DNA from 2 places in the Holdemania filiformis genome. Region 2 is predicted to be linked to the other one. Evidence: a T-box and tRNA genes for the amino acid it is inferred to sense, from the RefSeq annotation. Region 2 holds a T-box; the other holds one or more tRNA genes.
What was found. The T-box of region 2 lies ahead of metG (methionine--tRNA ligase). A T-box ahead of a tRNA ligase gene usually reads a tRNA of that ligase, here a tRNA-Met.

Region 1: it encodes a tRNA-Met, which carries the amino acid that the T-box ahead of metG (methionine--tRNA ligase) is inferred to sense. The anticodon was not compared.

Annotation. Positions count from the first base shown of each region.
Region 1 is NZ_QRUP01000006.1:51,344-75,905, reverse strand. Features, by position in the region: gene DWY25_RS06525 (Cof-type HAD-IIB family hydrolase) at 1-347, shown strand, start outside; gene DWY25_RS06520 (aldose 1-epimerase family protein) at 334-1,176, shown strand; gene nagB (glucosamine-6-phosphate deaminase) at 1,263-1,991, shown strand; gene trxA (thioredoxin) at 2,154-2,474, shown strand; gene DWY25_RS17720 (hypothetical protein) at 2,575-2,739, shown strand; gene DWY25_RS06505 (helix-turn-helix domain-containing protein) at 3,003-3,542, shown strand; gene potA (spermidine/putrescine ABC transporter ATP-binding protein) at 3,568-5,136, shown strand; gene DWY25_RS06495 (ABC transporter permease) at 5,143-5,931, shown strand; gene DWY25_RS06490 (ABC transporter permease) at 5,928-6,731, shown strand; gene DWY25_RS06485 (ABC transporter substrate-binding protein) at 6,715-7,797, shown strand; tRNA gene DWY25_RS06480 (tRNA-Cys) at 7,941-8,014, shown strand; tRNA gene DWY25_RS06475 (tRNA-Leu) at 8,022-8,108, shown strand; tRNA gene DWY25_RS06470 (tRNA-Arg) at 8,209-8,285, shown strand; tRNA gene DWY25_RS06465 (tRNA-Pro) at 8,325-8,401, shown strand; tRNA gene DWY25_RS06460 (tRNA-Met) at 8,416-8,492, shown strand; tRNA gene DWY25_RS06455 (tRNA-Ile) at 8,513-8,589, shown strand; tRNA gene DWY25_RS06450 (tRNA-Ser) at 8,599-8,689, shown strand; tRNA gene DWY25_RS06445 (tRNA-Met) at 8,713-8,789, shown strand; tRNA gene DWY25_RS06440 (tRNA-Phe) at 8,792-8,867, shown strand; gene DWY25_RS06430 (polyamine aminopropyltransferase) at 9,297-10,214, shown strand; gene DWY25_RS06425 (DUF362 domain-containing protein) at 10,298-11,176, opposite strand; gene DWY25_RS06420 (retropepsin-like aspartic protease) at 11,383-12,240, shown strand; gene DWY25_RS17715 (hypothetical protein) at 12,321-12,470, opposite strand; gene DWY25_RS06415 (GGDEF domain-containing protein) at 12,782-14,002, shown strand; gene DWY25_RS06410 (carbohydrate kinase family protein) at 14,125-15,081, shown strand; gene DWY25_RS06405 (alpha/beta hydrolase family protein) at 15,109-17,067, shown strand; gene DWY25_RS06400 (DNA recombination protein RmuC) at 17,241-18,725, shown strand; gene DWY25_RS06395 (ABC transporter substrate-binding protein) at 19,173-20,450, shown strand; gene DWY25_RS06390 (response regulator) at 20,447-23,812, shown strand; gene DWY25_RS06385 (efflux RND transporter permease subunit) at 23,970-24,562, shown strand, end outside.
Region 2 is NZ_QRUP01000024.1:59,017-63,231, reverse strand. Features, by position in the region: gene metG (methionine--tRNA ligase) at 416-2,344, opposite strand; T-box leader at 2,381-2,589, opposite strand; gene DWY25_RS17890 (prepilin-type N-terminal cleavage/methylation domain-containing protein) at 2,728-3,549, shown strand; gene DWY25_RS15235 (OB-fold nucleic acid binding domain-containing protein) at 3,654-4,007, shown strand.

The sequences.
Region 1 (24,562 bases), on a different contig from region 2:
GGGATGCCCAGCATGTCGATGCGATCCGGCCGCTGCTGCACAATTCGCATCTTATGGTCATGCATTTCGCCAACGAAGTCACCGCGGCGGATGCGAACAAGGCCAGCGGAATGCTTGAACTGGCGGCGCATTGGGGTTTTGACGAATCCCAAACCGTGGCCTTTGGCGACGGCTACAACGACGTGGAAATGATTCGCCGGGCAGGTCTGGGAATCGCGATGGGCAATGGCTGCGACGAAGCGAAGCAGGCCGCCGATTATGTGAGCGACGATATCGATCGCGATGGCGTCTACAAAGCCTGTCTGCATTTTGGATTGATCGAGGAGGAAAATCATGCCGAGAATTGAAAATGAAGTCGCCGTGGTGGAAGTAAAAACGCTGGCGGCGGAAATCACCAGCTTTTATGACAAAGAAAAGAATATCGAACACATGTGGCAGGGCGATCCGCAGTTCTGGGCCGGCCGCAATCCGATCCTGTTCCCTATGGTCGGCAGCACCTGGACCAAGGACTACCAGATCGACGGGAAGACCTACAAGATGGGCAACCATGGCTTTGCCCGCCACAGCGAATTCACCGTTGAAAGCGTGAGTGAAGATACGATCGTTTTATCGTTAAGCGATAATGAGGAAACCCGCGCGCAGTATCCGTTTGAATTCAAACTCACGGTGACCTATCAGCTGTCCGGCCGGAAGCTGACGATCACCTACCGGATTGACAATCATTCGCCACGGATGATGCCGTTCTCCTTCGGCCTGCATCCGGCGTTTAACTGTCCGATGGCTTCAGGCGAGCGCTTCGAAGATTATAAACTCGTTTTCGCCTGCCCGGAAACGCAGACGACCTCCAGTTCCAACGCGTCGCTGAGCTTAAATGAGGAACGGGAAATCGCTCTGGACTATGCGACGTTCAACAACATTCCGACGCTTTTGTTCGAGCATCTGCGCTCACCGTATGTCACCCTGACCAATGGCAAAAACAGTGTTAAAGTCAGCGTTGCCGGTTATCGCTGGCTGGCCTTCTGGACCAAGCAGAACGCTCCTTACCTGTGCATTGAACCTTGGCACGGGCATGGTGATTTCGAGGAAGTCCACGTTCCGTTTGAAGAACGCGAGGGCACGATCCAGCTGAAGGAAAACGGCAGCTTCACGACTTCGTACACGATCGAAATCGCGTAATTTTAATTTTGGCAACAACGGCTCGAAACGTTGAGTTTACACCGGTTTCGTGCTATTGTTATAGATGAAAAAGGGAGGAATTTCAAATGTTCAAAATTATTGTGACGGAAAACTATGACGAACTGAGCGAAAAAGCTTTTGAAGTCATGAAGGAAGTCATCACATCCAAGTCCAATCCGGTTCTGGGTCTGGCGACAGGCTCCAGCCCGATCGGTCTGTACCAGAATATGATCAAGGATCACAAGGAAAACGGGACGTCCTATAAGAATGTCGTCACCTTCAACCTGGATGAATACATCGGCCTGAAGCGCGATCACAGCCAGACTTACTGGACCTTCATGCATGAAAACCTGTTCAACGGCTTAGACATTCCTGATGCGAATGTTCACGTTCCAGTCGGCGACAGCGACAACATTCAGGCGGAATGCGAAAAGTATGAAGAAGCGATGAAGAACTTTGAAGTCGACATCCAGCTGTTAGGCATCGGTGCTAACGGCCATATCGGTTTCAACGAACCAGGTACATCGTTTGATACGCTGACGCACACCGTCGTTCTGAAGGAAAAGACACGTCAGGATAACGCGCGTTTCTTCGATCCGTTAGGCGAGGAAGTTCCGACCGAAGCGATCACCATGGGCATCGCGACGATCATGAAAGCCAAGAAAATCCTGTTGGTTGCCAATGGCAAAAACAAGGCGGATGCCGTCTATGCCATGATCAAGGGTCCGGTTACGGAAGAATGCCCGGCCAGCGTCCTGCAGAACCATCCGGATGTTACGGTCATCGTCGACCGCGGCGCGGCAAGCAAGCTCTAAGCCATTCCGAGCGGATATAGCCTAGTCTCAAAACAGCCTTCGGGCTGTTTTGTTTTTTGCCATAAATAAGAACTTTGACCGGTGATCTCCCCGCCTTCAGCCGTGAGCATTTCGGTATGCAAAGGAAAAAACTGTGATATACTTAGATTACTGAACAGGAGGATGAAGAATATGAAAATTGTAAATACGCAGGAATTTGATGAAATAACAGCGAAGGACGGGCTGGTGCTCGTGGATTTCTTCGCCGATTGGTGCGGGCCGTGCAAAATGCTGGCGCCGGTGCTGGAAGAAGTCGCGGCGAAATATGAAGGCAAGCTGGACATCGTGAAGGTGAATGTCGATCAGTCGCAGGATCTGGCGCAGCGCTACGGCGTCATGTCAATTCCGACGTTGATCGCGTTCAAAGGCGGAAAAGCTGTGAAGCAGAGCGTTGGCTTCCAGCCGAAAAACATGTTGGAAAACATGATCGACGGTTTGCTGTAAATCGTCTGTTGCGGTACAATTAATTCTCAGATTGTTTCACAAGGCCGGGTACCCTATGTATCCGGTTTTTTTTATTCTCGGCCGATCGGCGAGAGCGGGGATGAAGCGGACAGATCGGGGAAAACTGGATACAGGCAAAGAACTGGAAAACAGGGCAAGATCAGCGGCGGCCATTCGTGAGGGTAAAGCAGAATCGGAAGCATCTGATCCCGGGCGGGAAGCGCTGGCAAAGGAGAACGCAGCCGCGCATTCCGGAATGGATTGAAGGACAAAGTTTCTTAGAAAGCAGAACGCTGAGAATAGACAATCCGTCAGAATCCAGCCGCTGTCCATCCTCGCTCCGCTGATGAACTTAGCCGCCGCAGGTCCGCGCTGACCTGAATCCTGAAAAAAAGTTTAACGGCAGTAATCTTTTTGTTTAAAACTATTGAATTTTACAGGCGCGTATGTATAATAATATCTGTGTTTATTAAATGCTTCCGAGAAGTTTAGTGTTACTAAACATAGGAGCGGAAAAGGAGGGGTTGGATGGATATCGGATATCGGATCAAACAGCTGCGGACGAAGAACAACCTGACGCTGGAAGAACTGGCCAGCCGCTGCGAATTAACCAAGGGGTTCCTGTCGCAGCTGGAACGGAATCTGACCTCGCCTTCGATCGCGACGCTGCAGGATATCGTCGAAGCGCTGGGGACGACGCTGGCGAAGTTTTTCCAGGAAGAAACCGAGGAAAAGCTGGTCTTTACCGACGACGACTACTTCGTCGATGAACGTGAGGACTGTACGATCCACTGGATCGTGCCCAATGCCCAGAAAAACGAAATGGAGCCGATTTTGCTGGAACTGCCGCCGCAGGGCCAGTCGCATGAAGTCGCTGTTCACGAAGGGGAGGAATTCGGCTACGTGCTGTCCGGTCGGATCAAACTGGTCAATCTGGACACAGGAAAGGTCTATATCGTTAAAAAAGGGCAGACATTTTATGTCAAGGGATCGTTTAGCCACTGTCTGAAAAATGATTCGGCCCAGCCGGCCCGCGTGCTGTGGATCTGCACGCCGCCGATCTTTTAGATCCAATGAGAAAGGGGATTTACGAATGAAAAAACTAATTCAGTTTAAGAATATCGTGAAGGAATTTGACGGCCAGATCGTCTTGAAGGGCGTCAATCTGGATATCTATGAAAATGAGTTTGTCACGCTGCTCGGTCCATCGGGCTGCGGCAAGACGACGCTGCTCAGAATTTTAGGCGGATTTCTGGAACCGACGGAAGGCAAGATTATCTTCGACGGTCAGGATATCAGCCAGGTCCCGCCCTATAAACGGGAGATCAACACCGTGTTCCAGAAGTATGCGTTGTTTCCGCACATGAACGTGTATGAAAACATCGCGTTCGGCTTGAAAATCAAGAAGCAGTCCAAGGATGTCATCGAACAGAAGGTTATGCGGATGCTTTCCTTAGTTGGCCTGGAAGGCTTTGAAAAACGCAACGTCACCCTGCTTTCCGGCGGTCAGCAGCAGCGCGTCGCGATAGCCCGCGCGTTGGTCAACGAGCCGGAGGTTCTGCTTTTGGACGAACCGTTAGGCGCGCTGGACCTCAAACTGCGCAAGGAAATGCAGCATGAGCTGAAAAAAATTCAGAAGGAAGTCGGCATCACGTTTATCTTCGTCACGCACGATCAGGAAGAAGCCCTGACGATGTCTGATAAGATCGTCGTCATGAAGGATGGCGAAATCCAGCAGATCGGCACCCCGGAAGAAATCTACAACGAGCCGGAAAACGAATACGTCGCCCGCTTTATCGGGGAATCGAATATCATCGACGGCGTTATGAAGGAAGACTACCGCGTCATGTTCGACGATAAGATCTATGACTGCGTGGACTTCGGCTTTAAAAAGAATGAAAACGTCGATATCGTGATCCGTCCGGAAGACATCGACATCGTGCCGCGCGGCCAGGGAATCCTCAACGGCGAGGTTAAATCGCTGCTGTTCAAGGGGGTTCATTATGAAATCATGGTTCAGACCGTGTCGGGGACCGCGAAAACGGTCAAGATGCACGTTCTGGCTAATCATGACAAAGTAAATCCGGAAGCTAACGAAAAAATTTCCGCCAACGACTTCACGATGGACCTGGAGGACGTCGCGGAGATGACCGACGCCGACGTCATCGCCCGCGCCAACGCGCAGGCCTGGGACGAGGAAGATGAATTTATTTCCCTGTCTACCGTCGAATATGATATCAAGCCGCAGCCCGGCACCTATCCGGCGACCTTCGGTACCTCCAAAGGCACTTCGATCACGATTAAAATCAGCGTCGTCGAGCCGAAGTACGTCGAGGACAACAAGCATAACATCGGTATTACCGCTTTTGACTTCTATAAAACACCGGATGAAATCAAAGAGAGCGTCGCGCTGAACACCGATTTGAAAATGTGGGCCAGCGCCGAGGCCTGGGATCTGGAGGACGACAGTCCGATCGAGATCAGCGAAGTGAAATACGATTTCGATCCGGAAACGATTGCGGAAGGCGACTTCGACATTACCTTTGCGACCAAAGGCCGCATCTTCAAGATCCACACCACGGATTTCCAGGAGGAAGGCAAGAAAGTCGATCTCAAATTCGCGCCGGAGGACATTCACGTCATGTCCAAGATGGGAGTGTAAGCCGCTATGAAATCCTTTGCGCGCATGCTGTATCCATATCTGGTATGGATCGCGATCATGATTCTGGCGCCGATGCTTCTGATCGTGCTGTACGCGTTCACCAAGCAGGGCAACTCCGTGCTGACGCTGCAGTTTACGCTCGATAACTTCGCCCGCTTTTTCTCCGACAGTATTTTTCCCAACGTGCTGTGGCGGTCGTTAAAGATCGCGCTGATCACAACGGTCATCTGCGTGCTGTTAGGCTATCCGGCGGCGTATTTCATCGCCAAGCTCGACGGCAACCGCAAATCGGTCATGGTGCTGCTGATCACGCTGCCGATGTGGATCAACATGCTGGTCAGAACGTACGCCTGGCGCGGCATCCTGCTGAACTTTCCGGTCAGCAGCGAATTCAAGGTGTTTGTCGGCATGGTTTATAACTTTATTCCCTTTATGATTTTACAGATCTATACGTCGCTGACTAAAATGGATCAAAGCCTGTTAACCGCAGCGGAGGATCTGGGCGCCAACAAGGTGCAGACCTTCCTGCGCGTTACGCTGCCGCTGTCGATGCCGGGCGTCATCTCCGGCATTACGCTCGTCTTTCTGCCGGCGGTATCGAGCTTCTTTATTCCGAAGCTTCTGGGCGGCGGCGATTACGTCCTGGTCGGCAACCTGATCGAGAACTACTTTATTTCCACCGGCGATTGGAACTTCGGTTCGGCGATTTCGCTGATCATGGCGGTGATCATCATGATCTCGATGTTCATCACCAAGAAGGTTGACTATGAGAACAAGGGGGAAACCCGCGCATGAAAAAATTGAAATCCCTGTTCTCCCGGTTTTATCTGGTGCTGGTTCTCGCGTTCTTCTATCTGCCGATTCTCTATGTCATCGTCTTCTCCTTCAACGACAGTAAGTCGTTAAGCAAATTCACCGGCTTCTCATTGCAGTGGTATGAAAAGATGTTTGCCAACCGCACGATTATGGAGTCGATCTATTACACCGTGGTCATCGCAGTGATCGCGACGGTGGTTTCTACGATTGTCGGCACGATCGCGGCCATCGGTTTGTCTAAATCCAAGCGGATCGTGAAGGACCTCACGCTGCAGATCAACAATCTGCCGATGATGAATCCGGAAATCGTCACAGCGATCGGCTTAATGCTTCTGTTCACCTCGTTAAACATTAAAACCGGCTTCATGACGCTGTTGTTGGCGCATATCGCGTTCTGTATCCCCTACGTCATGCTCAGCATCATGCCCAAGCTCCGCCAGATGGATCCCAACCTGCCGGAAGCCGCGCTGGATCTGGGCGCGACGCCATGGCAGGCTCTGATCAAGGTGATCGTTCCGGAGATCATGCCGGGGATCGTTTCCGGCGCTTTGATCGCCTTCACGATGTCGTTTGATGACTTCGTCATCTCGTTCTTCACGACCGGTCCTGGCATTAACAACATCTCGATTTACGTCTATTCGATGTATAAACGAATCAATCCGAGCATCAACGCGCTGTCCACGATCATTGTGGTGATGATCACCGTTGTTCTGATTCTGGTCAACGTCATTCCGCTGGTGAAAGAAAGGAAATTGAAGAAAAATGAAAAACTGGGTTAAACTGGGTTTGTGCGGCCTGTTGGTCGTTTCGCTTGGCGGCTGCGGGGGCGGCGGCAAGAGCGATATCGATCCGCAGGAGGTCTATGGCTGCAGCACGCTGAATGTCTACAACTGGGGCGAATACGTCGGGGAAAACGTCCTGTCCAATTTTGAAAGACAGTACAATGTCAAAATCAATTACTCGATGTTTGCCTCCAACGAGGAAATGTATACGAAGCTGCTGGGCGGCAGTCAGTACGACGTGCTGGTGCCTTCCGATTACATGATCGAGCGGATGATCGACGAAAATATGCTTCAGCCGCTGGATAAGTCGATGATTCCGAATCTGGCGAACCTGGCCGACGGCGTCAAGGGGTTGTCCTACGATCCGGATAATACCTATTCCGCGCCGTATTTCTGGGGCATGGTCGGAATTGTCTACAACAAGAACAACGTCGATCCGGCAGATGTGGAATCGCAGGGCTTCGACGTGCTGCGCAATGAGAAATACAAGGGACATGTGTTCGTCTATGACTCCGAGCGGGATTCGTTCATGATGGCGTTTAAGGCGCTGGGGTATTCGATGAATACAGAAAATGAAGACGAGATTCAGGCAGCTTATGAATGGCTGCTGGACATGGATAAGAAGGTCGATCCTTCCTATGTGACAGATGAAGTCATCGACGGCATGGTCACCGGCGAAAAGGATATCGCCGTCGTTTACAGCGGCGACGCGGCTTACATTTTGTCGGAAAATGAGGATATGGCTTACTGGCTGCCGGAAGAAGGCACAAACCTGTGGAGCGACGCGATGGTCATCCCGGCGAACGCCAAATGCCCGAAGCTGGCCAATGAATTCATCAATTACATTCTGACTGACGACGCTTCCTATGATAATTCCAGTACGGTCGGCTACGCTTCCAGCAACAAGAACGTACTGGAGGAAATGAGCGCCACGGGCGGGGAATATGATGGAAATCCGGCTTATCTGCCGCGTGTCGGGTATGCCAAGGATGAAGTATTCAAGCATAACGAGATCCTGAAAAAGAAATTAGCGGATCTGTGGATTAAAGTCAAAAACAGTTAAAAGTCTGACGGCTCAGAGTGAAACAGAACGGAAAAGGCGTTGAAATCGGCGCCTTTTTTGTTTTGAAAGTCCGCTGAAATTCGTTTCATTTTAGCCTTGCATTTTAATAGGAGTTCATATATAATAATAAAGCACAGCGAAATGGTACCTTAGCCAAGTGGTAAGGCAATAGACTGCAACTCTGTGATCGCCAGTTCAAATCTGGCAGGTACCTCCATAAAATTGGGGATGTGGCGGAATCGGTAGACGCATCGGACTTAAAATCCGGTGATGGAAACATCGTACGGGTTCGAGTCCCGTCATCCCCACCAATCCTAAAAATCAAGCTGTGAAAAAATAAAAAAAGTTGTTGCAAATCGACACGAACTCTGTTATAATAACAAAGCGTTGTTGATAAGAACAACGAGATACGCGCCCATAGCTCAACTGGATAGAGCGTTTGACTACGGATCAAAAGGTTGCGGGTTCGATTCCTACTGGGCGCGCCATTTTATTAAAAAAACAGTTCCCTTCGGGAACTTATATTTCGGGATGTAGCACAGCTTGGTAGTGCACTTGATTTGGGATCAAGGGGTCGCAGGTTCGAATCCTGTCATCCCGACCATGATTTAAATTTTTGGCGAGGTAGCTTAGTTGGCTAGAGCGTTCGGTTCATACCCGGAAGGTCGTGGGTTCGAGTCCCACCCTCGCTACCATTTGATTGTTTAGGATCTGCGGACCCTTAGCTCAGTTGGTCAGAGCTGCCGGCTCATAACCGGCTGGTCGTAGGTTCGAGTCCTACAGGGTCCACCAAGTCATTCTGGAGGAATACCCAAGTGGTTGAAGGGTCCGGTCTTGAAAACCGGTAGGTCGGGAAACCGGCGCCTGGGTTCGAATCCCAGTTCCTCCGCCATTGAAAATTTTATACTTAGTTATCGCGGGGTAGAGCAGTCTGGTAGCTCGTCGGGCTCATAACCCGGAGGTCGTTGGTTCAAATCCTTCCCCCGCAACCAATGGTTCTGTAGCTCAGTTGGTAGAGCAATGGACTGAAAATCCATGTGTCGCCGGTTCAATCCCGGCTGGAACCACCACTTATTAAAAACCCTGTCGCTGACAGGTTTTTTTGTATAGTAAACGGAGGGATTGGACGACATTCAGGGGGGGGGGAAGGATTCAGGCGGAGCCCGGCGAATCAAAGTTACGCGGATCCAGGCGCCCAAGCCGTTTTCGTCCGCGGATTGCGGAGGGAGATCCTCACCGGTTTTCAATCCCGGGATTCTCTCGATCTGCGTTGTCTGGCGGACCCTGTCGGCAGCCGGCGCCGGCTTAGGGGAAGCGAGGATGAGACTCCGCCCGATTTCCTGTTTCCTGCGATCCCTCGATCCCATAAACCCAATGCGGTCAGATTGGCAAAGTCAATGTGATCCCGCCGTCACTCAGTGCGAAATCTACGCTCTGAAGGCGGCAGATCTTATCTCTGATCTCGAAACAAACCCCACGGCAATTCAGGAGGAACTTCAATGACAAAGGAACAGCTGAAACAAAGATTGGAACTTAACTCCGCAATGACGCAGATCGCTGCGGATTATCTGCGGGAAAACGCCTGCGCGATTGAACGGGAGATGGTTGAATCTCTGTGCCATAGCTGCGGATTATCAGAAACGGACGCCGTCTACACTCTGTTTTGTATTATTGCGGGTCTGGAACTGGATGAAAATCCGCTGCACCGCCGTCTGGCCGACCAATATTTCAAGCCGGGATTCCGTTGTTTGTCCGCAGCTGAATATGAAGCCGACGCTTATCTGCGCAACATCCATTTTCCGGATACGGCCCAGGGCGGCTGGACGGTGCGCTGGGAAAGCTATCAGCCGTTTGAAATCCTGATCTATGACGACTACCGGGTGGATGAAACCGGAGTGGAGTGCCCGCAGCTGGGCTATTTCAATACGGAATACCGCTATCCCTGTGTATATGAAAATGGCGTTGAGTGGATGAGCGTAATTCCCAGCGAGATCAACACAATGCGCCCGCTGCTGAAACAAGCCCAGGGAAGGGTGCTGGTCTGCGGCTTGGGTTTAGGCTATTTCGCCTATCATCTTTCACGCAAGGACAATGTCGAACAGATAATCGTCGTAGAGAAGGAAGCCGCGGTCATCCAATGGTTTACGCAGTGGATTCTGCCGCAGTGGGAACAGCCGGAAAAATTGAAAATTATCCATGACGATGCCTTCGCGGCAGTGGACCGCCTGAAACCCGGCGAAGTAGACACGATCTTCGTCGACTTGTGGCATAACGCGGCGGATGGAGCGCCGTTAGTCCAGGCAATGCGGACGCGGGAGCCGCGGCTGCCCGGCACCCGGTTTCTTTATTGGCTGGAAACCTCGGTCGACTCGGTATTGCGCTGGAATCAGGTGATGAAGGAGTACGCGGATCAATGAAAAAAAGAGGAATTTGGACAGGACGCTTGATTAATCAAGGGGCGCCCGCCGCTGAATTCCTCTTTTTTTAGAGTTGAGTTCGTTTATTTTGTAAGGGAATCGACATCGATCAGTTCATATTCCCGCGAACCGATCCCCAATGCGGCAGCGGCCTCAATCGTATGGATGCCGTGGCGGGATTCAATCCGTTCGATCAAATCTTTTTTCCCTGGATCTTCGCACTGATAGACCAGATCGATGCAGGCCTGATCCAATGCGACCGGATCCAGCGAGGACAGGATACCGATATCTCTGACCTTCGGATCTTCCGCTTTCGCGCAGCAGTCGCAGTCGACCGACATGTTGCACATTACGTTGATGAAGACAATGTTTTCTTTCTCATAGTCGAGAATGGATTTCGCAGCGTCGGCCATCGATTCCAGGAACTGATCATGATCCGCGGACCACATGTTCTCCGCGACTCCGGCGCCATGGATGTAAGCTTTGCCATAGCTGGACGCCAGACCGATCGAGATGTTTTTCAACGCGCCGCCGTAGCCGCCCATCGGATGTCCTTTAAAGTGCGTCAGCACCAACATGGAATCATAATTTTTCAGATGATCGCCGACAAAGTTTTTCTGGATTACCTTTCCGCCTTCAACCGGCAGCTCCAGATCGCCGTCTTCATCAAGAATATCGACGGGAAACAGTTTAGACCAGCCGTGCTTTTCCATCGTATGCCAATGCGCTTCCGTCGTATTACGCTGACCTTCATAAGCAGTGTTGCATTCAACGACCGTACCGTTTACCTTTTCAATGACAGGTTTCATAAATTCAGGGCGCAGGAAGTTCTGATTGCCGACTTCGCCGCTGTGCAGCTTTACCGCGACTTTGCCTTTCAGCTCGCGGCCGAGAATTTCCTCCATCTCGATCATTTTTTCCGGCGTGATGATCTTGGTAAAATAAACTTTTGATTTTTCCATGGAATGGACCTCCTTACTTTGGAAACCGTCTAGGCATCAGTTTCCTCGTGACTTTATTGTAACGCCTGAAGTTCACTCCAAGTCAATCCTTTTTTATGGAATTGTCCGCGTTTTCTTTCTGCAATAGAAAATCCGGGATTGGGTGCGGCAGGGATAGGTTTTCCTGTTATACTGAAAGCAGGAAGTTGAAAGGAGAAGGACGAGTGATGAAATTAACATGGATGGAGGCGGAACAACCGTTGCCCCGGATTGACCGGGGTCTGCCCAACGTGTTCCCGATTCCGATTCAGCTTCAAGGGCAGCCGGCCGTTGTTTTATTTGATACCGGCGCTTCATGCAGCGCTGTGCGCAGATCGGTTGCGGAAGCGGCAGGGCTGCGGCCGCTGCATGAACAGATTGTGGGCGGCGGGAGTGGTCTGGGACGGATTCAGGCCGAGAAGTGGCTGGCGGAAACCGTGCAGATCGGCGCACTGACGGTGACGGAACAGGTGTGGATGGTGCTGCCGGACGCCTGTTTTGTCTTTGAGCTGGAAACTGGACATCCCGCGCAAATCGACGGACTGCTGGGGTGGGACGTTCTTCAGTTCGGCTGTTGGCAATGGGATGAAAAAAGTCAGCGGCTGTCGGGAAAGCCGTCGCTTCCGGAAAAAAGCACGGTTCATGAATTGTCAGGCTGGGATTCTATGCCTGTGGTGCAGGCGGAAACGAACGGCGAGATTTTATGCTGGGGGTTTGACAGCGGCAATACCAGCACGACCGGCGGGTCCTTGTTTTATTCAAGATTGCCAGAATCACTGCCGCTGGAATTGGAAACGCTGACGGGCGTTGATGGAACGACGCAGATTCCGGCCAAACGGCTCGCGCGGCTTCTTCTGCGGATCGGAACAGCCGAAATTATCCTCAGCCATGTTCCCGTGATCAATAAGTCGTTATATCCCGTGCGAAATCAGGCGGTCGCCGGTTTGTTGGGCGCGGACGTGCTGGCAGGGTGCAGCTGGCGCCTGGATTATCCTAATCGCCGCCTGGAGCTCAAACCGGAGGCCGCGGATTCCATTCTTCCTTGACATAGAATAAAAACAAAAAACGCCGGAGAACTGAAAGCAGGGAGGACTTTCAACTTCGGCGTTTTCAGAGAATCGCAACGTTAGTTTGGAATTAGAATTTGCGACAGCGGCATATTCGGAGTGTTTAAATTCGGCGTTTGGTTGAGCGCGCCGGAAGAGAAATAGAAGACAGAGGCGATCACGATCAGGATTGCGGCTAACTTGTAGAGTACAGTCAGGTTTTTTTGCATTGGGGATTCCCTCCTTTTATTTTCAGCATAAGCGCCAAACGCTCTTTTATTCTTGATCTTACTATAACATACGAAGCCGTTGGGGAAATGAACGGCAGCTTAACAATTTATTACAGATTCCTGACGGTCGCTTAAAACAGCCTTGATTTCCCAGAACAGTCGTGAAAAAACATAGAATCTGATGTTTTTTCCAAAAAAATTTCCACTTCCGCAAGGCACAGATCCGCCAACGGCTTTCTTCACTTGACAAAGTTTGACAACCTTCGTCGCAATCAGCCACTACAATAAATCTGATAAGAGGTGGAATTTTGATGAAGGGAAACGTTTGTTTTTTAGAAGATTTAACGCGTCTGATCCAGGCGGGAAAGCGGACGGAGCTCGCGCACCGGCTGCGGCCGGAAGCGGCTGTTGTGAGCGGGGAGATCGAAATCTATGGCCGGGAAGCTGCCGCGCGGTGGCTGTGGGAACAGCCGCGGCTGACAACGCTCGGCGAACCCCGGATCCAGATGCTTTCCGGTCAGCTGATGCTGCAGCGGGGAACTGTGCAGTGCGCGGGAAAGCCGCTGCGGTATGTGCTTGTGATCGACGTGCTTTTAGGTCAGCTCGTTCATCTGACGCTGCTGGAAGCGGCAGTGAAAACGGAAAGCGCAGCCCCATCCGGCCGCAGCTCTGACTTGGAGCTGCTTTTAACGCAGACGCAGAAATTCTGGCTGGAATGGGATCTTTGTCAGGATACGCTGCGGGTGTCGGAGAACTGGTTCGCGCATTTTCATTTTCAGCCTGCGCTTTCCAATCTGTTTCAGGATCAGGCACGCCGGCAGCACTCACTCTCCGGTGCGCAGATCGCGGAAATCCGGAGCCAGCTGCGGCAGGGAAAGCCGGTCCCGCCCATTGAGCTCAGCCTGCGTTGCGGTGGGAAAGACTTTCGCTGGTATAAGCTGGAACTAACGGCTGAAAAGGATGCGCAGGGTCAGCCGGTGAAGGTGCTTGGCCTGGTAAGTGATATCGATCAGCAGCGGCGCGAGCTTCATTGGCTGCGGCGGCTGGCGCACCAGGACTGCCTGACGGGATTATATAATCGTTTTAAGATTCAGCAGCTAATCGAGGAAACACTGCGCTGCGCTCCGGAGGGGAAACGCATGACGCTGGCTGTGATGGATATTGATAATTTCAAACAGATCAACGACGCCTATGGACATGACTGCGGCGATGAAGCGCTGCGGCAAACCGCGGCTGAAATCCGCGAGCTGTTTGCGCCGGAGGATTTAGTCGGCCGGATCGGCGGCGATGAATTTGTCGTTTTACTGCAGGAAGCGGGAACTGGCGAACAGGCTGGCGCCCGTCTGGAACAGATTCGTCAGAAGCTGCAGCATCTGCATCAGCCTTCGGCTGCCCTGACAGGAATTTCCTGCAGCATCGGCTGCGCCTTCTTTCCTGCGCAGGGAACGACGTACCGTCAATTATTTTTGAAAGCCGACGCGGCGATGTATCAGGCCAAGCGCCAGGGAAAAAACAGCTGTGTATTCTATTGATTCATGTTGAATTCTTGATTTATGTTTTCAACGCTTCCCTTTTTAATTCGGTGAGATTGCCGTCCATTTTGCGAATGGGCGTGGTATGATAAAATCAACGGATCAATGAAAGGGGAAGGAAAATGAAAACAACCTTGATTCTGGGCTCCACGGTGATCGATATGATCGTCCGGGTGCCGCATCTGCCGGTAACCCAGGAGGATATCAATACGCGTTCCATGACGATGGCGCTGGGCGGTTGTTCCTATAATGCGGCGCGGATGCTGCGGCTGTTCCAGCTGCCGCTGTTTCACTGTTCGCCGACGGGCGACGGTGTTTTCGGCCAGCTGACCGAGAAACTTTTGAGGGAAGAAGGACTGTCGCCGGCGGTGCGGGTGAAAGGTCAGGATAACGGCTGCTGCCTGTGTTTGGTGGAGGACAGCGGCGAGCGCACGTTTTTATCAACCCATGGCGCGGAATATGGCTTCTGTGAAGAATGGCTGGCAGACCTCGATCCGGCGCAGCTGGACTATGTGTATGTTTGCGGAATTGAACTGGAGGAGCCGAGCGGACAGGCCATGTTGAAATGGCTGCGCGATCATCCCGGACCGCAGGTTTTTTTCGCCCCGGGCGCACGGCTGATGCATTTAGATGCGTTGCACTGGCAGCAAATGGAAGCGTGCCGGCCGGTCCTGCATTTGAATGAAGCGGAAGCCTGCTGGCTAAGCAGGACTGGAGCGATTGAAGAAGCCGCGAGAACGCTGCATGATCGGTTTGGTCAGGCTGTGATCATCACCCGGGGCGAACAGGGCGCGGTGTGCTGTTCAGCAGAGGGCAATGTCCAGGAACTTCCGGGCGTCGCGGCAAAGGTTGTCGATACGATCGGCGCCGGCGATTGCCATGCCGGAACGGTGCTGGCGGGACTGAAGCTGGGCTGGCCGTTAGTCGAGGCAGTGGATCTGGCTAACGCGATGGCCGCCCGGGTTGTCGCCCGATCCTCCGCCCGTCTGGATGAAACCGAATTTGATGCCGTGCTGAACACCTGGCGGAAAAACGCCGGAAAGGACTTGCCGGCGGAGGGAAAGTGCGGTATCCTGTAACCAATTCATAGTAAGGTGGGAAACAACATGGAAAGAATACAAATTCAAGACTTGACCGACTACCATTTCGTACACAGCCTGGCGGCCTCCAAAACGCATATCCTGTGCTTGCAAACGCAGATGGACAAGGCGGAAAACGGCTACCGCACCAATTTGATGGAACTGGAGCCGGCGACGATGCAGCTGAAGCCGTTGATCAGCGACGGCAAGGTTTCGTCATTCTGCTTTGAGGATGACAACACGGTGCTGTTCGCGGCGGAGCGCAAGCCGCAGGATAAACCGGAACCGTATGAACAGAAAACCGTTTATTACCGGCTATCGCTGAACCAGGGCGAAGCCCGGAAAGCGTTTGAAGTTCCCTACGCCGTCCTGCAGATGACGCCGGTGGCGGACAGCAATTGGGTGGTTTTGAAGATTCAGGAAAATTTATATACTTTAGATCCCCAGACGACGTCCAAGGAAGAACTGGACGACGCGCAGGATTATGTGATTCTGCATGAAGTCCCGTTTGTTGCCAACGGCGCCGGATTTATCGATTCAGACCGCTGCGGCTGCCTGCTCTGGAACAAACGCACAGGTCAGCATCAGCGGATCACGCCGGAGGGCTATGATTGCGGCCGGGTGATCGTCAGCGGTCAGCGGATATTCTATACGGGAAAGAACTGGCGGGATGTGCAGCCGAAAACATCGGAGCTGGTCTGTTATGATCTTGAAACGCACACCTCACGCACGCTTGTGCCGCAGGGAGAACTGCGGATCGGCGCGATCGCCGCGGAAAACGACGTGCTGATGTTGATGGCAACCGATATGCAGGCCTATGGCAACGGTACGAGCTGTGATTTCTACCGCTGCGATGTTGCGAACGGGGAAGTCTGCAAGGTACTGGATTACGAATATTCCATCGGCAGCTGTGTCAACAGCGACGTCCGCTATGGATCAGGAAAAACGTTCATGATGAAAGATGATGTGCTTTATTTTACATCCACGATCGGGTATCGCACGGAACTGATGCGGCTGCAGGGAGACCGTTTGGAAAAAGCAGTCGCGTTCAACGGCGCCGTCAGTGGTTTTGATCTGACGGAATCCGGATATGTGTTCTGCGCAATGGAACCGGGCCGGCTGCAGGAAGTCTATACGGCTGACGAATCGGGAACGCTGAGGGGGCGCACGCAGATCAGCGAACAAGACCTCCAAAACAAGGCTGTTCAGCCTGTTGAGTACGCCGGCTTTGTCAATTCCGCGGGTCAGACGATCGACGGCTGGCTGATCAAACCTGTCGGTTGGCAGCCGGATCAGAAATATCCGGCAATCCTGGACATTCACGGCGGTCCGCGCACGACGTATGGCGAACTGTTGATCCACGAAATGCAGGTCTGGGCAAGCGCGGGCTATTATGTCTTCTTCTGCAACCATCGCGGATCCGACGGCTATGGCGACGCCTTTGCGGATCTGCGCCTGAAATATGGAACGATCGATTATGAAGATATCATGGAATTTACGGATCACATTCTGGCACAGAACCCGCAGATCGATCCGCTGCGGCTGGGCGTCACCGGGGGCAGCTATGGCGGCTACATGACCAACTGGATCATTACGCATACGCACCGCTTCGCCGCGGCCGCCAGCCAGCGCAGCATCTCCAACTGGATCAGCGATTACGGAACCTCCGGGATCAGCTATGACGACGATCTGCATGACGGCGGCAAACCTTGGAATCACATGGAAAAAATGTGGGATCACTCGCCTTTGAAATACGCGGATTTCTGCACGACGCCGACGTTGTTTATTCATTCCTTTGAGGACTATACCTGCGCCGTATCGCAGGCGATGGAAATGTTTACGGCCTTTAAGGTGCTGAACGTCGAAGCCCGCGCCTGCTTGTTTAAGGGGGAAAACCACGAGCTGTCCCGCAGCGGCAAACCACTGCACCGCTTTAAGCGGCTGCGTGAGATCACCGGCTGGATGAATCAGCATTGTCAGAAATAAAGTTGGAAGAATATCAGAGATCCGTATCGTTGGATTGAAAGACAGGTTTTGATTTTAACGGCTTGAAAGTCGCTGCAGCGCAGTGGTGTTCAAGCCGTTTTTCCTGTATAATGAAGAACACCGGACAGCCGGCCTTGACCGGCTGTTGGCATGAGAAAGCGGGGGACAAACGAATGGAAACAGGAATTTTAATACTGACGGCAATCACCGCCGGCGCCGCGTTGTTTTGTCTGTTTCAGATGATGGCCGTCAACCGGCGGCTGGCCAGACTTGAAGCGCAGGATTTCGATAAAAAGCTGAGCGCGCTGCAGACGACGCTGGCGGAACAGGACCGGCAGAGCCGGCAGGAAATTGTCGACGGGGCGCAGAACGCCGTGCGGTTAGTCGGCGAAATGCTGAGCGCTAATCAACAGACCGCATTTCAGGCGGAAAGCCAGAAGCTCGACGCCATGAATCACAGCGTTTTGCAGCAGCAGGCAGCCCAGCGCGAAATGCTGCAGTCTTTAAGCGCGCTGTTAAGCTCCAATCAGCAACAAATCTCCGAGCTGCAGAGCCGGAAATTCTCCGAGATCAGCCAGTCGCTGTCGGAAAAGCAGAATACGCTCAACACGGCGATGGCCAATCAGTTCAGCGTGTTGGAAAACCGCTTGAAAACCTTTGAAACGGGGAACGAGCAGAAACTGGAAAACATGCGTCAGACGATTGAAAAACAACTGGCTGCGATCCAGCAGGACAATAACCGGAAGCTGGATGAAATGCGCCAGACTGTTGATGAAAAGCTGCAGAAGACGCTGGAGGACAAGATGACACAGTCGTTCCAGCTCGTTAACGATCGTTTGGAACAAGTCTATAAGGGATTGGGCGAAATGCAGACGCTGGCTGTCGGCGTCGGCGATTTGAAAAAAGTGCTGTCCAACGTCAAGACCCGCGGCATCGTCGGGGAAATCCAGCTGGGCGCGATCCTGGAAGAAATTCTATCGCCGGAACAATACGCAACCAACGTCGCGACGGTGCCGGGAAGCAAGAACGTCGTCGAGTTTGCGATCAAGCTGCCGGGGGAGGACGATCAGCCGGTATGGCTGCCGATCGACTCCAAATTCCCGGCTGACGCCTATTCCAACCTGCAGGATGCCTACGATTCCGGCAGTCAGGAAGCCGTGACGCAGGCTGTCAACGTGCTGTCGCAGCGAATCCGTTCCTTTGCCAAGGATATTCACGATAAATATATCGAACCGCCCTACACAACCGATTTCGCGATTTTGTTTCTGCCGTTTGAAGGCCTGTACGCCGAAGTCGTCAACCGCGGCTTAGTCGAAACGCTGCAGCGGGATTACCGCATCAACATCGCCGGACCAAGCACGATGGCAGCGCTGCTCAACAGTCTGCAGATGGGCTTCAGAACGCTGGCGATCCAGAAGCGCAGCAGCGAGGTCTGGACGATCCTGGGCGCGGTGAAAACAGAATTCGATAAGTTCCACGACGTACTGGCGATGACCCAGCAGCGGCTGGATCAGGCGAATAAAGAACTCGATAAGCTCGTCGGTACGCGCACGCGGATGATTCAGCGCAAGCTGAAGGCGGTCGACAAGCTCGATCCGGCTCAGTCAGCCCAGCTGCTGGAAACTACGGCGGAGGACGACAGTCCGGTCGAAGCGTAAGCTTTTATGAATTGACAAGGCGGATAAGAATCGCGGGGGAGCGCAGGAGCCGCGATCAGTTGATTCATAAAATCTGTGCAGAGATCATAGGGAAAATCGTTTTTTGAAGAAGCACGGAAATTCAAATTGAATTCCCCGGCTTCTTTTTTTTAGCGTTGACCGATGTCGGTTTTCTCTTGTTTTCCAAGCCATCTTCCGTTATGTTCCTAAATTGTGAACTCTGTTGATCAAAGTCCCTTTATGGTATGCTAAAAAAGACAAAATCGGAATTGACGAAATACCGGAAAGATTGGAGACTCACTAATAGGGAAAATCAGGCTGTGAGAATCAGAAATTTAGTATTTTTGACAGTTCATTTCTGATTAAATTTAGATCATATCAGAAAAAGAATACGCTGCCTGGTCTGATTTGAAATCAGAAAGCAGCTAAAAGGGAGATGGGGAAACGATGCGGCGAAAAAACAAAGGACATTCGTTGGGCGTCTGGGCTCTTGTCTTATTCATCATTACAGGCTGCGCAGGGCCTGCCAATCCGGTCGTCATTCTGCCTTCCAATGAAGAATCGAGGGTATCGCTGACCTACTTCGGCAATAAATACGAACCGGAAAACGTGCAGGTGATCGAAGAAATCATTTCGCAGTTCATGCTGGAAAATCCGGATATCCGCGTCGCTTACGAAAGTCTTAAAGGCTCGGCGTATTATGAGGCGCTGCTCAAACGCATGGCTAACGGCAAGGGCGACGATGTGTTTATGATCAATCATGACACTGAACTGATCTTAGCCTCCCAAGGACAGCTCGCCGATCTTTCCGGCCTGGCGACCATTGAAAACTATACGGATGAAATGTTGAGTCAAATGCGGGAACAAGAGCATATCTATTGGGTGCCGACGACAGTCTCCGTGTTTGGTCTTTACTGCAATCTCGATCTGCTGCAAAAACACCATCAAAACGTGCCGGAGACCTTGGCTCAATGGGAAGCGGTCTGCGATTACTTTGTCAGTCAGGGAATCACGCCGGTGATCGCGAATAACGATATATCCCTGAAGACGGTCGCGATCGGTATCGGATTGGCAGCGCTCTATCAGACCCGGCAGCAGGCGGACTACTTCGAACAGGTGAATCTGGGATTCACAACCTTAAGCGAAAAGCTGAGGCCGGGTTTTGCGTATGTCGAAGCGATGATCGCCAACGGCTATCTGGATCCGGAAGCAACGTTGACGACACAGAAGACCTCCGACGATCTGGAGCTTTTTGCGAACGGACAGACGCCGTTTCTGTTGACCGGCGCCTGGGCCGCAGGGCGGCTGGCACAGAAGAACCCGGATTTTGCGTTTTCTGTCGTCCCTTATCCTCTGCTGGAGGACGGCGGCTTTGCGGTAATCAATGCCGACACCCGGCTGAGCGTCAACGCTGACAGTCCGCATCGCGAAGAAGCGCTGCGTTTCGTAGAGTTTTTCACCCGTCCGGAGAACATTCAAAAGTTCGCCGATCAGCAGGCTTCATTCAGTCCGTTAAAAAACGGCGGTCATTCCAGGCTGACGCAGATTCAGCCGCTGATTCCGGCGTATGCGGACGGACGAGTGGTGATCGGCTCGGATTCCCTGCTGGATAAACCGATCTGGGAATTAACCGCGGAAGCCATCGTCCGCCTGCTTCAAGGCGAATCTCTGGATCAGGTTATGGAACAGCTGGACGCGGACGCTGAACAAGAGGAACAATCATGAAGAAACTTGTACGCAATACCCGCCGCGCCGTCACAGTCGGGGCGGCAGCGCTGGCGCTGACGCTCTGCTTGTTGACGACACATTTTATTAGCAGTGTGAAAACCCAGCTGTGGCAGCAGTCGATCAATACGATTTTAGAATCGACGCGTCAGGGCCGGAGTACGCTGGCTGTGCAGTTAGATGAAAATTATGCGGATCTGCGGAACATCGCCGATCGTCTGGCAGACTATCCGGCATCCGATTCCGCCGCTCTCGACACACTGCTTCGTGAAATCAACACGCTGGAAAGCAACGTCCATCTGATTTTCGGCGAACAAGTCTGCCTGCCGTCAGACCGGCCCTGTGATCAGCAGGCGCTCGCGCAGCTGGATCCCCACGGCGGCGGTCAGGCCGTGATCGATCCTCACATCAGCAGCGTGACCGGCATGGATGTATTCGACTTAGTGTTCGAAGTTGATTTTTCAGATGATCAAAAGGGGTATTTGATAAAGGAGTTTGAAGTCCGCGGCATTGTTGATACGTTTACGCTGTCCTTCTATAACGACGCCGGGTTTTCGTATGTCGTCGACGCGGACGGCGACGTTCTGATCCGTTCTTCGCATCCGCGAAGCAACAAGACGGTGCAGAATTTATTGGATATGCTTTCTTCCCAAAACAATGATTCCCAAGCTCTGGCTTTATTTGCGGATTCACTGAAGTCCGCAGAAACCGGCTGGGCAATTTTTACCTATGAAGGCGAACGCACGGTGTTCTGTTTTACGCCAGTCGGGCTGGACTCGGACTGGGCGTTAATTTCAATTATTCCGGAAGCTGCCGTCAACGCTCAGACTCACGCGCTGCTAAGACAGTCGCTGGCTTTGGTGGCTTCGGCAGTCCTGGGGATCAGCGCGCTGGTTCTGCTTTATCTGCGTCACATGACCAAGACGCAGCGGCGTCTGACGCATCAAACCAATTATATCAGTCATCTTTATAACGCGCTGCCGGAAGCGGTCGCGTTAATCTCCACCACTCAGCCTTATCGTTTGCTTCAGCTCAACCGGGAAGGCTGGCGGCTGATGGGCTATACGCTGGAAAATGCAGACGAAGTTCTCAATCCTGACCTGCGGGCTTCGATGCCTAAATTGGATTACGAACACTTTGCCGGACAAATTGAAGCGGCGATTTGCAGCGGGGAAAAAATCAACCTCGTCGAGATGATGAAGAATAGGGACGGCGGTGTGTTCTGGACCTCGGGGATTATTGAAAAAACGCTGGATGAAAACGGAGAACCGGTGCTGATCTACGCGTTTCACGACATCACCAAGGAAAAGCAGGTGGAAGAAGCGGAAAAACAAAGAACGCTGCAGGAGCGGCTGACGCTGGTCAGTGCGTTGTCCAACGCCTATCCTGTGATCATCAGCCTGAATCTGACGCAGGACCAGGTGCAGTTCGTCTATGTCCGGCCGGGATTGATGATTCGGCTGGGCGAACAAGAAACTTACAGCCAGTTATACACTGAACTGGAAGCGTCCATTGATCCGGAATTCAGGCAGGATTATCGCCAATTTCAGCTGAATGCGTTGCAGGAGGCGTTTGCCGGCGGAATCGGCGAGGTTGTGCTGGAGATGAAAATGAAGCTGACCGACGAGCAGCTTCACTGGACGACGACGCAGATCATCCATGTCGATAACCCGTATTCCGAAGATCAGCTGGCAATTTTAATTTCCCGCCGGACCGATGAACAGCGTTTAAAAGCGGAGCGCCAGCAGGAGATACTGAAAACTGCCTTGGAGAACGCGACTGCGGCCAGCGCCGCAAAGAGTCAGTTCCTTTCCAATATGAGTCATGATATCCGCACGCCGATGAATGCCATCGTCGGCATGACCGCAATTGCCGGTGCGCATCTCAACGATCCGGAACGCGTCCAGGCCTGTCTGCGCAAAATCAGTCTTTCCAGCAAGCATTTGTTAAGCTTGATCAACGATATTCTCGACATGTCGAAAATTGAGAGCGGCAAGCTGACGATCGCGCAGGAACCGTTTAATTTTGCCGAGCTGATCACCGAGGTTGTCGAACTGGTCCGGCCGCAGGCAGAAGAAAAAAATCAGACCTTTGCGTTCCAACCGGAGCGGCTGGAGAAGGAAGGGGTCGTTGGCGATCCGCTGCGGATCCGTCAGGTGTGTATTAATATTTTAAGCAACGCCGTGAAGTATACGCCTGAAGGCGGCACGATTACCTTGGAAATCAGTCAGCGTTCCAGCTTATATAAAGGTTGTCAGAATTTTGTATTCCGGTGCGCGGATACCGGAATCGGGATGGATCCAGAGTTCATGACGCGTCTGTTTCAGCCCTTTGAACGTTCGGATCACCCGCAGGCCCCGAATGAAAATGGAACTGGATTGGGCATGGCGATCACAAAAAATCTCGTCGATCTGATGAACGGCGAGATTCAGGTCACAAGCACGGCAGGACAGGGTTCGGTCTTCACTGTAATTCTTCCTTTACCGCTGCAAAGTCAAACCGAAGAACAAATTCCTGCCCGCTGGCAGAGTGCCCACATTCTGGTCGTGGACGATGATCCGAAGATCGGCGAGGAAGCCGGAGAATTGATGACGGCGCTGGGGCTGCGCTGCGATTACCGCGACAATGGGGAAGCCGCATTGGACGCCGCGGAACAGGCACAGCGCGCAAAGGATCCGTACCGGCTGATTCTGATCGACTGGAAAATGCCGGGGCTGAGCGGACTGGAAACCGTTCAGGCCTTGCGGCAAAAACTGGGCGCCCAGCCTGAAATTGTCATTCTTTCAGCTTTCGACTGGTCGGATATCGAGGAACAGGCGCGGCAAAGCGGTGTCAGCGGCTTTTTGACCAAGCCGTTCTACCGTTTTAAAATCTGCCGCCTGCTTTACGAATTGGAGGACGAACGGCGTGAGCCGGCTGAGAGTAAGCCGGTGATCACAGATTTCAGCGGATGCCGTCTGCTTCTGGCCGAGGATAATGAGATCAACCGCGAGATCGCCCGGGAAATGATTGCCAGTCTGATCACCGTTCAACTCGACGAAGTGGCCGATGGTCAGGCTGCGGTGGACCGGATCGCGGCCAGTCCCGAGGGGTATTACAATCTGGTGCTGATGGATATTCAGATGCCGCGGTTAAACGGCTACGAGGCGACCCGTCAGATCCGGAAGCTCAACCGCCGCGATAGTAAAACGCTGCCGATCGTCGCGATGACTGCGAACGCCTTTGAAGAAGACGTGCGGCTGGCGATGCAGGCCGGGATGAACGCCCATTTCGCCAAGCCGATCGACATGGACCGGCTCGCGGAGATCCTGCGCCGGTTTCTCTCAAACGGAAATTCGGATGAGAATCTGCCGGAATACTAATTGATGTTCTTTTCCACATCCCGCCTTCGGGTGGGATTTTACTTTGCTGGAAAGGCCTGGAAATTGATAAATTCATGCGTTTGTCAATTGTATTTTTGCAGGGAAAGGAATACAATAGCGAAGTGACCGACCAGTCGGTCGGGAAAAGGAGAGGCCTATGTTTTCTAAGTTTAGTGTTAAGAAACCCTATACTGTGATTGTGGGCGTGGTCATGTGCCTGTTGCTGGGCGTGATTTCATTTATGAATTCAACAACTGACCTCTTGCCCGAAATGGAGCTGCCCTATGTCGTCATCTATTCGACATATCCGGGGGCCAGCGCCGAAAAAGTAGAAACCAGTCTGACCCGGATCTTGGAATCCTCGGTCAGCACGACAGAAAACCTGTCGAATATGAGTTCGATTTCTTCGGACAATTTATCGTTAATTATTCTGGAATTTGCCGACGATACCAACATGGATACGGCAATGCTCGATCTGAATGCCAAGATCGATCTGGTGAAGGGCTATCTGGATGAAACGATTTCCAGTCCGACGCTGATGGCGATCAACCCGAACATGATGCCGATTATGATGGCGACGGCAGATTATGACGGTCATGACCTGCAGGGATTGAGCGACTTTGTCAATGAGAAGGTCGTACCGGAGCTGGAAAAGACCAAGGGTGTCGCATCGGTCGATCCGACGGGTCTGTTGGAAGAAACCGTGCAGATCGTGCTCGATCATGACAAGATCGACGAGATCAACAACAA
Region 2 (4,215 bases):
CGGTTTGCGTCTTTAGCTTTAATAGCTTACCACATTGACAGCTCAAAGGCAAAGATCGTTTTACCCGTACTTTCTTCTTTTCACAGAAAACCGCTCATGATATTCCCTTAAGAACAGGGAAGCTGCTTCTCAGCGATGGAAATCAGACCTGGAATCTTGAAATCTACGGCGATTCTACGCTTCGCCTTAACTATCAGGCTTATTCAACAGGATGGTTCAGCAATTCAACGGATTCCCTGCTTGATCGCATCGAACAGGCTTACACGCAATATAAAAAGATGGATGCCAAAAGCATTAAGTAAGGAATAGAATCCAAGAGAGCACCGTCGATCAACATCAAAAAAACGCAGCGTTAGAGAATCCTCTAATTCTGCGTTTTCTTTCTTTTTTGTTCTCAATCAGAAATTTCTGAGGCTTAGCGAACCGTGCTGCCGACCGGCAGCTTTTCAACGGAAAGCACCTCGATCTGATTCTCGCCCATGCCGGCTAAAATCATGCCTTGCGACTCGACGCCTCTTAACTTGGCCGGCGCTAAGTTGGTGATGACGACAACTTTCTTGCCGACCATCTGTTCCGGCTTATAGCTGCCCGCGATGCCGCTGACAATCTGCCGCGGCTTTTCTTCGCCGATATCAATCTGAGACACCAACAGCTTGTCCGCTTTCGGATGCTTTTCGCAGGACAGAACCTGTCCGACCTTCATTTCAATCTTTGCAAAGTCATCGATCGTGATCTGCGGTTTCGCCGGCTCCGCTGGTTTTACCGGCGCCTTCTTCGGCTGTTCCGCTTCGATCTTTTCCAGCATTTCCTTTTCATCGATCCGCGCAAACAAAATCTGCGGCTTCGGTGTTACATGAATACCATCTTCCAGCTGCCCGAAAGTCAGCACGGAATCATAGCTGCGCTGCTGCGTATTGAGCTGATCGAGAATGGCTTTCGACGTTTCCGGCAAATAACTTTCCAGCAGAATCGCCGCTATCCGGATACTTTCCAGCAGGTTATACAAAACGGTAGCCAGACGGTCTTTCTTCGTTTCGTCCTTGCCCAGTGCCCACGGCATCGTTTCGTCGATATATTTATTGCTTCGGCGCAGCAGAGCGAAAATTTCGTCAATCGCGTCTGCGACCCGCAGTTCGTCCATCTTTTTCTGAACATTCGCCGGCGTTGCTTTAGCCAAGGCGATCAGTTCGTCATCAATCGGATCGCTGACGTTCGCGTTATGGACTAATCCGCCGAAATACTTATTGGTCATCGACAGCGTGCGGTTGACCAGATTGCCGAGGATATTCGCCAGATCGGAATTGATCCGCTCAATCATTAATTCATAGGTGACCGTGCCATCCTGGGCAAACGGCATTTCATGAAGCATGATGTAGCGCACGGCATCGACGCCGAAGTAACGAACCAGATCATCCGCATAAATTACATTGCCCTTGGACTTGGACATCTTGCCCTCGCCCACCAGCAGCCATGGATGACCGAACACCTGCTTCGGCAGCGGCAGATCCAGCGCCATCAGCATAATCGGCCAGTAGATCGTGTGGAAACGCAGAATATCCTTACCGATCAGATGGACATCCGCCGGCCAGTAGTGCTTAAACTTTTTGCCATGATTGCCGTCGCAGTCGTAGCCCAGACCGGTGATGTAGTTGGTCAGCGCGTCGATCCAGACATACACGACATGCTTCGGATCAAAATCAACCGGTACGCCCCAGGTAAAGGAAGTGCGGGAAACGCAAAGATCCTGTAAACCCGGCTTGATGAAGTTGTTGATCATTTCGTTCTTGCGGGATTCCGGCTGAATGAATTCCGGGTTTTCTTCAATGTGCTTCAGCAGGCGATCCGCATATTTGCTCATACGGAAGAAATAAGCTTCTTCCTTCGCTTTTTCGACTGGCGCGCCGCAATCCGGGCATTTCCCGTCGACGATCTGGCTTTCAGTAAAGAATGATTCGCAAGGCTTGCAATACCAGCCCTCGTATTCTGATTTGTAAATATCACCCTGATCATACAGCTTCTTAAAAATCTTCTGAACCTGACGCTCATGATCCGGATCGGTTGTCCGCATGAATTTATCATAGGACGTATTCATCAGATCCCAGATTTCCTTGATCTGCCCTGCGACCTGATCGACGAACTGCTGCGGCGCTACGCCTGCGGCTTTGGCTTTATCTTCGATCTTCTGTCCGTGTTCATCCGTTCCGGTCTGAAAGAAAACGTCGTATCCCAGCATTCTCTTATACCGGGCGATACTGTCGGCGAGAACAATTTCATAAGTATTGCCGATGTGCGGCTTGCCCGACGTATAGGCAATCGCCGTTGTAATGTAATATTTTTCGCTCATGATAATTCCTCCTTTTTTATAATAAAAAAACGTCCTTGAAAGGACGCTGATTTCGCGCGGTACCACCTTACTTCATATCTTCTCGATATGCGCTTGCTTCTTAACGCGAAGTCACGTCTTATCCTACGCTGTTCGGATAATCAGTTCCAAGACCATGTTCGCTTCTGTTTTCCGTCCTGCTTTCACCTGCCCAGGCTCTCTAATTCAGAAAATGGAGAAGCTACTCTTCTTTTCTCTACCTTTACGCCCTTAATTATAGTCACAGAAACTGCCGATGTAAAGCCTTAATCTCGCCTGTCAATGCTTTTTTCTTACGATTGTTTCACTAGTTCTCTATCGCTAAAGCATGATATAATGGTTATCAAAGAGGGAAGTGTATAATTATGCGAAAACAGAAGAAGCGCGGTTTCACATTAATCGAGTTAATCGTCGTCGTTGCGATACTGGTTGCTTTGTTACTCATATTGGTCCCAAGACTCACAGGCTTTACGTCGACGGCAGCTGAAGTCCAGTGTCAGCAGACCCGACAGAAAGTCATGGAAATGTACAATGCTTACCAGATCAAAGGCGAGCCGGTGTCGATTGAGGATTTATTAAAGAACAAAGATGATGAATATTTTATTTCCACACCGAAATGCGCGTCGGGAGGAAAGTTAACCGCAATTGAAATTAAAGGCGTTGTGACATTAATTAGATGCTCAAAACATGGAAGCATTTCAAGTGGAAACCTTGATTACACGCCGAAAGGTATTCAAAGCGCGATGTTGGAATTCATGAAATTCTTGACTGAACAGAAGAAAACTAATCGTGATATTATTAGGGAGTTAACTGGAAATTCTGTTTTGAACAATGACGCTATCCGAAATTTTATGAAAAATGAAATATACGGAGGCTCTTGGCCGACTTTGGATAATGGAATTGTTAATGCAGCAAATTTGCCAAAAGGTGACTATAAAATACAAATTTGTTATAGACATGTGACTGATCCAAATGTGGAAAACCCTTATAACAATCCTGTTCCAGAAAATACGATTATCTATGCTTCCACAATTCAAGGGGGAAACTGGAATACGAGTCTTATTTACAATCAAGATGATAATAAATGGTATTCAGGTAAGAGTTTAGTTATAAACGGAAAGACCTGGACAGAGGTAAAAACACTAATGGAGGAAAAAGGCTGGAAGCCTGTCGAATACAGCGAATAAAACTATGACAACTTCATGACATTTTCCAATCTCTTCAATTTTTTCATTCCCTAATCCTTCTAATCTTATGGAATCACCTAAAAGGGTGCATGGAGGATAAAGTAATGAGAAAAATAGTCATGATCATCTTAACCGCAGGTTTACTGTTGGGAACAGCCGCTTGTCAATCAAAGGAAGACAAGCCAACACCGAGCCTTACTCCCGGAGCTGCTGAATCTCCGTCGACTTCAGAGACAAAGCAAGGGGAAGAAAAAACCATCACCGGAAAAATCAGCGATATTAAAAATGTCATGTTCATTCTGGATGATGGAAAAGAGGCCTATGTTTTTCCGATTGATGAAAACTTTAAAATGGACGGAATCCAAGACGGCGATCAGGTTCAGGTCACATATACCGGAGAATTGAGCGTCACTGGTGATACAGAATTTACGACGATCAAAGTTGAAAAAGTGAACTGATCAAAAACAGAAATGACAAAAGGATGAGGATGAAAAATTCCTCATTTTTTTCTTTCATTTAATTCACAAGGAAAACGCGATCCACGCTACCGCTTAAAATCATGATTGAATTATTGTTTTCTTTCTGGATGAAAATAATTTCTAATATTTTGAAAACAGATTCATTTTGTTATTGACAGATTTTCATTTGTCGTTTAGACTAAGAATC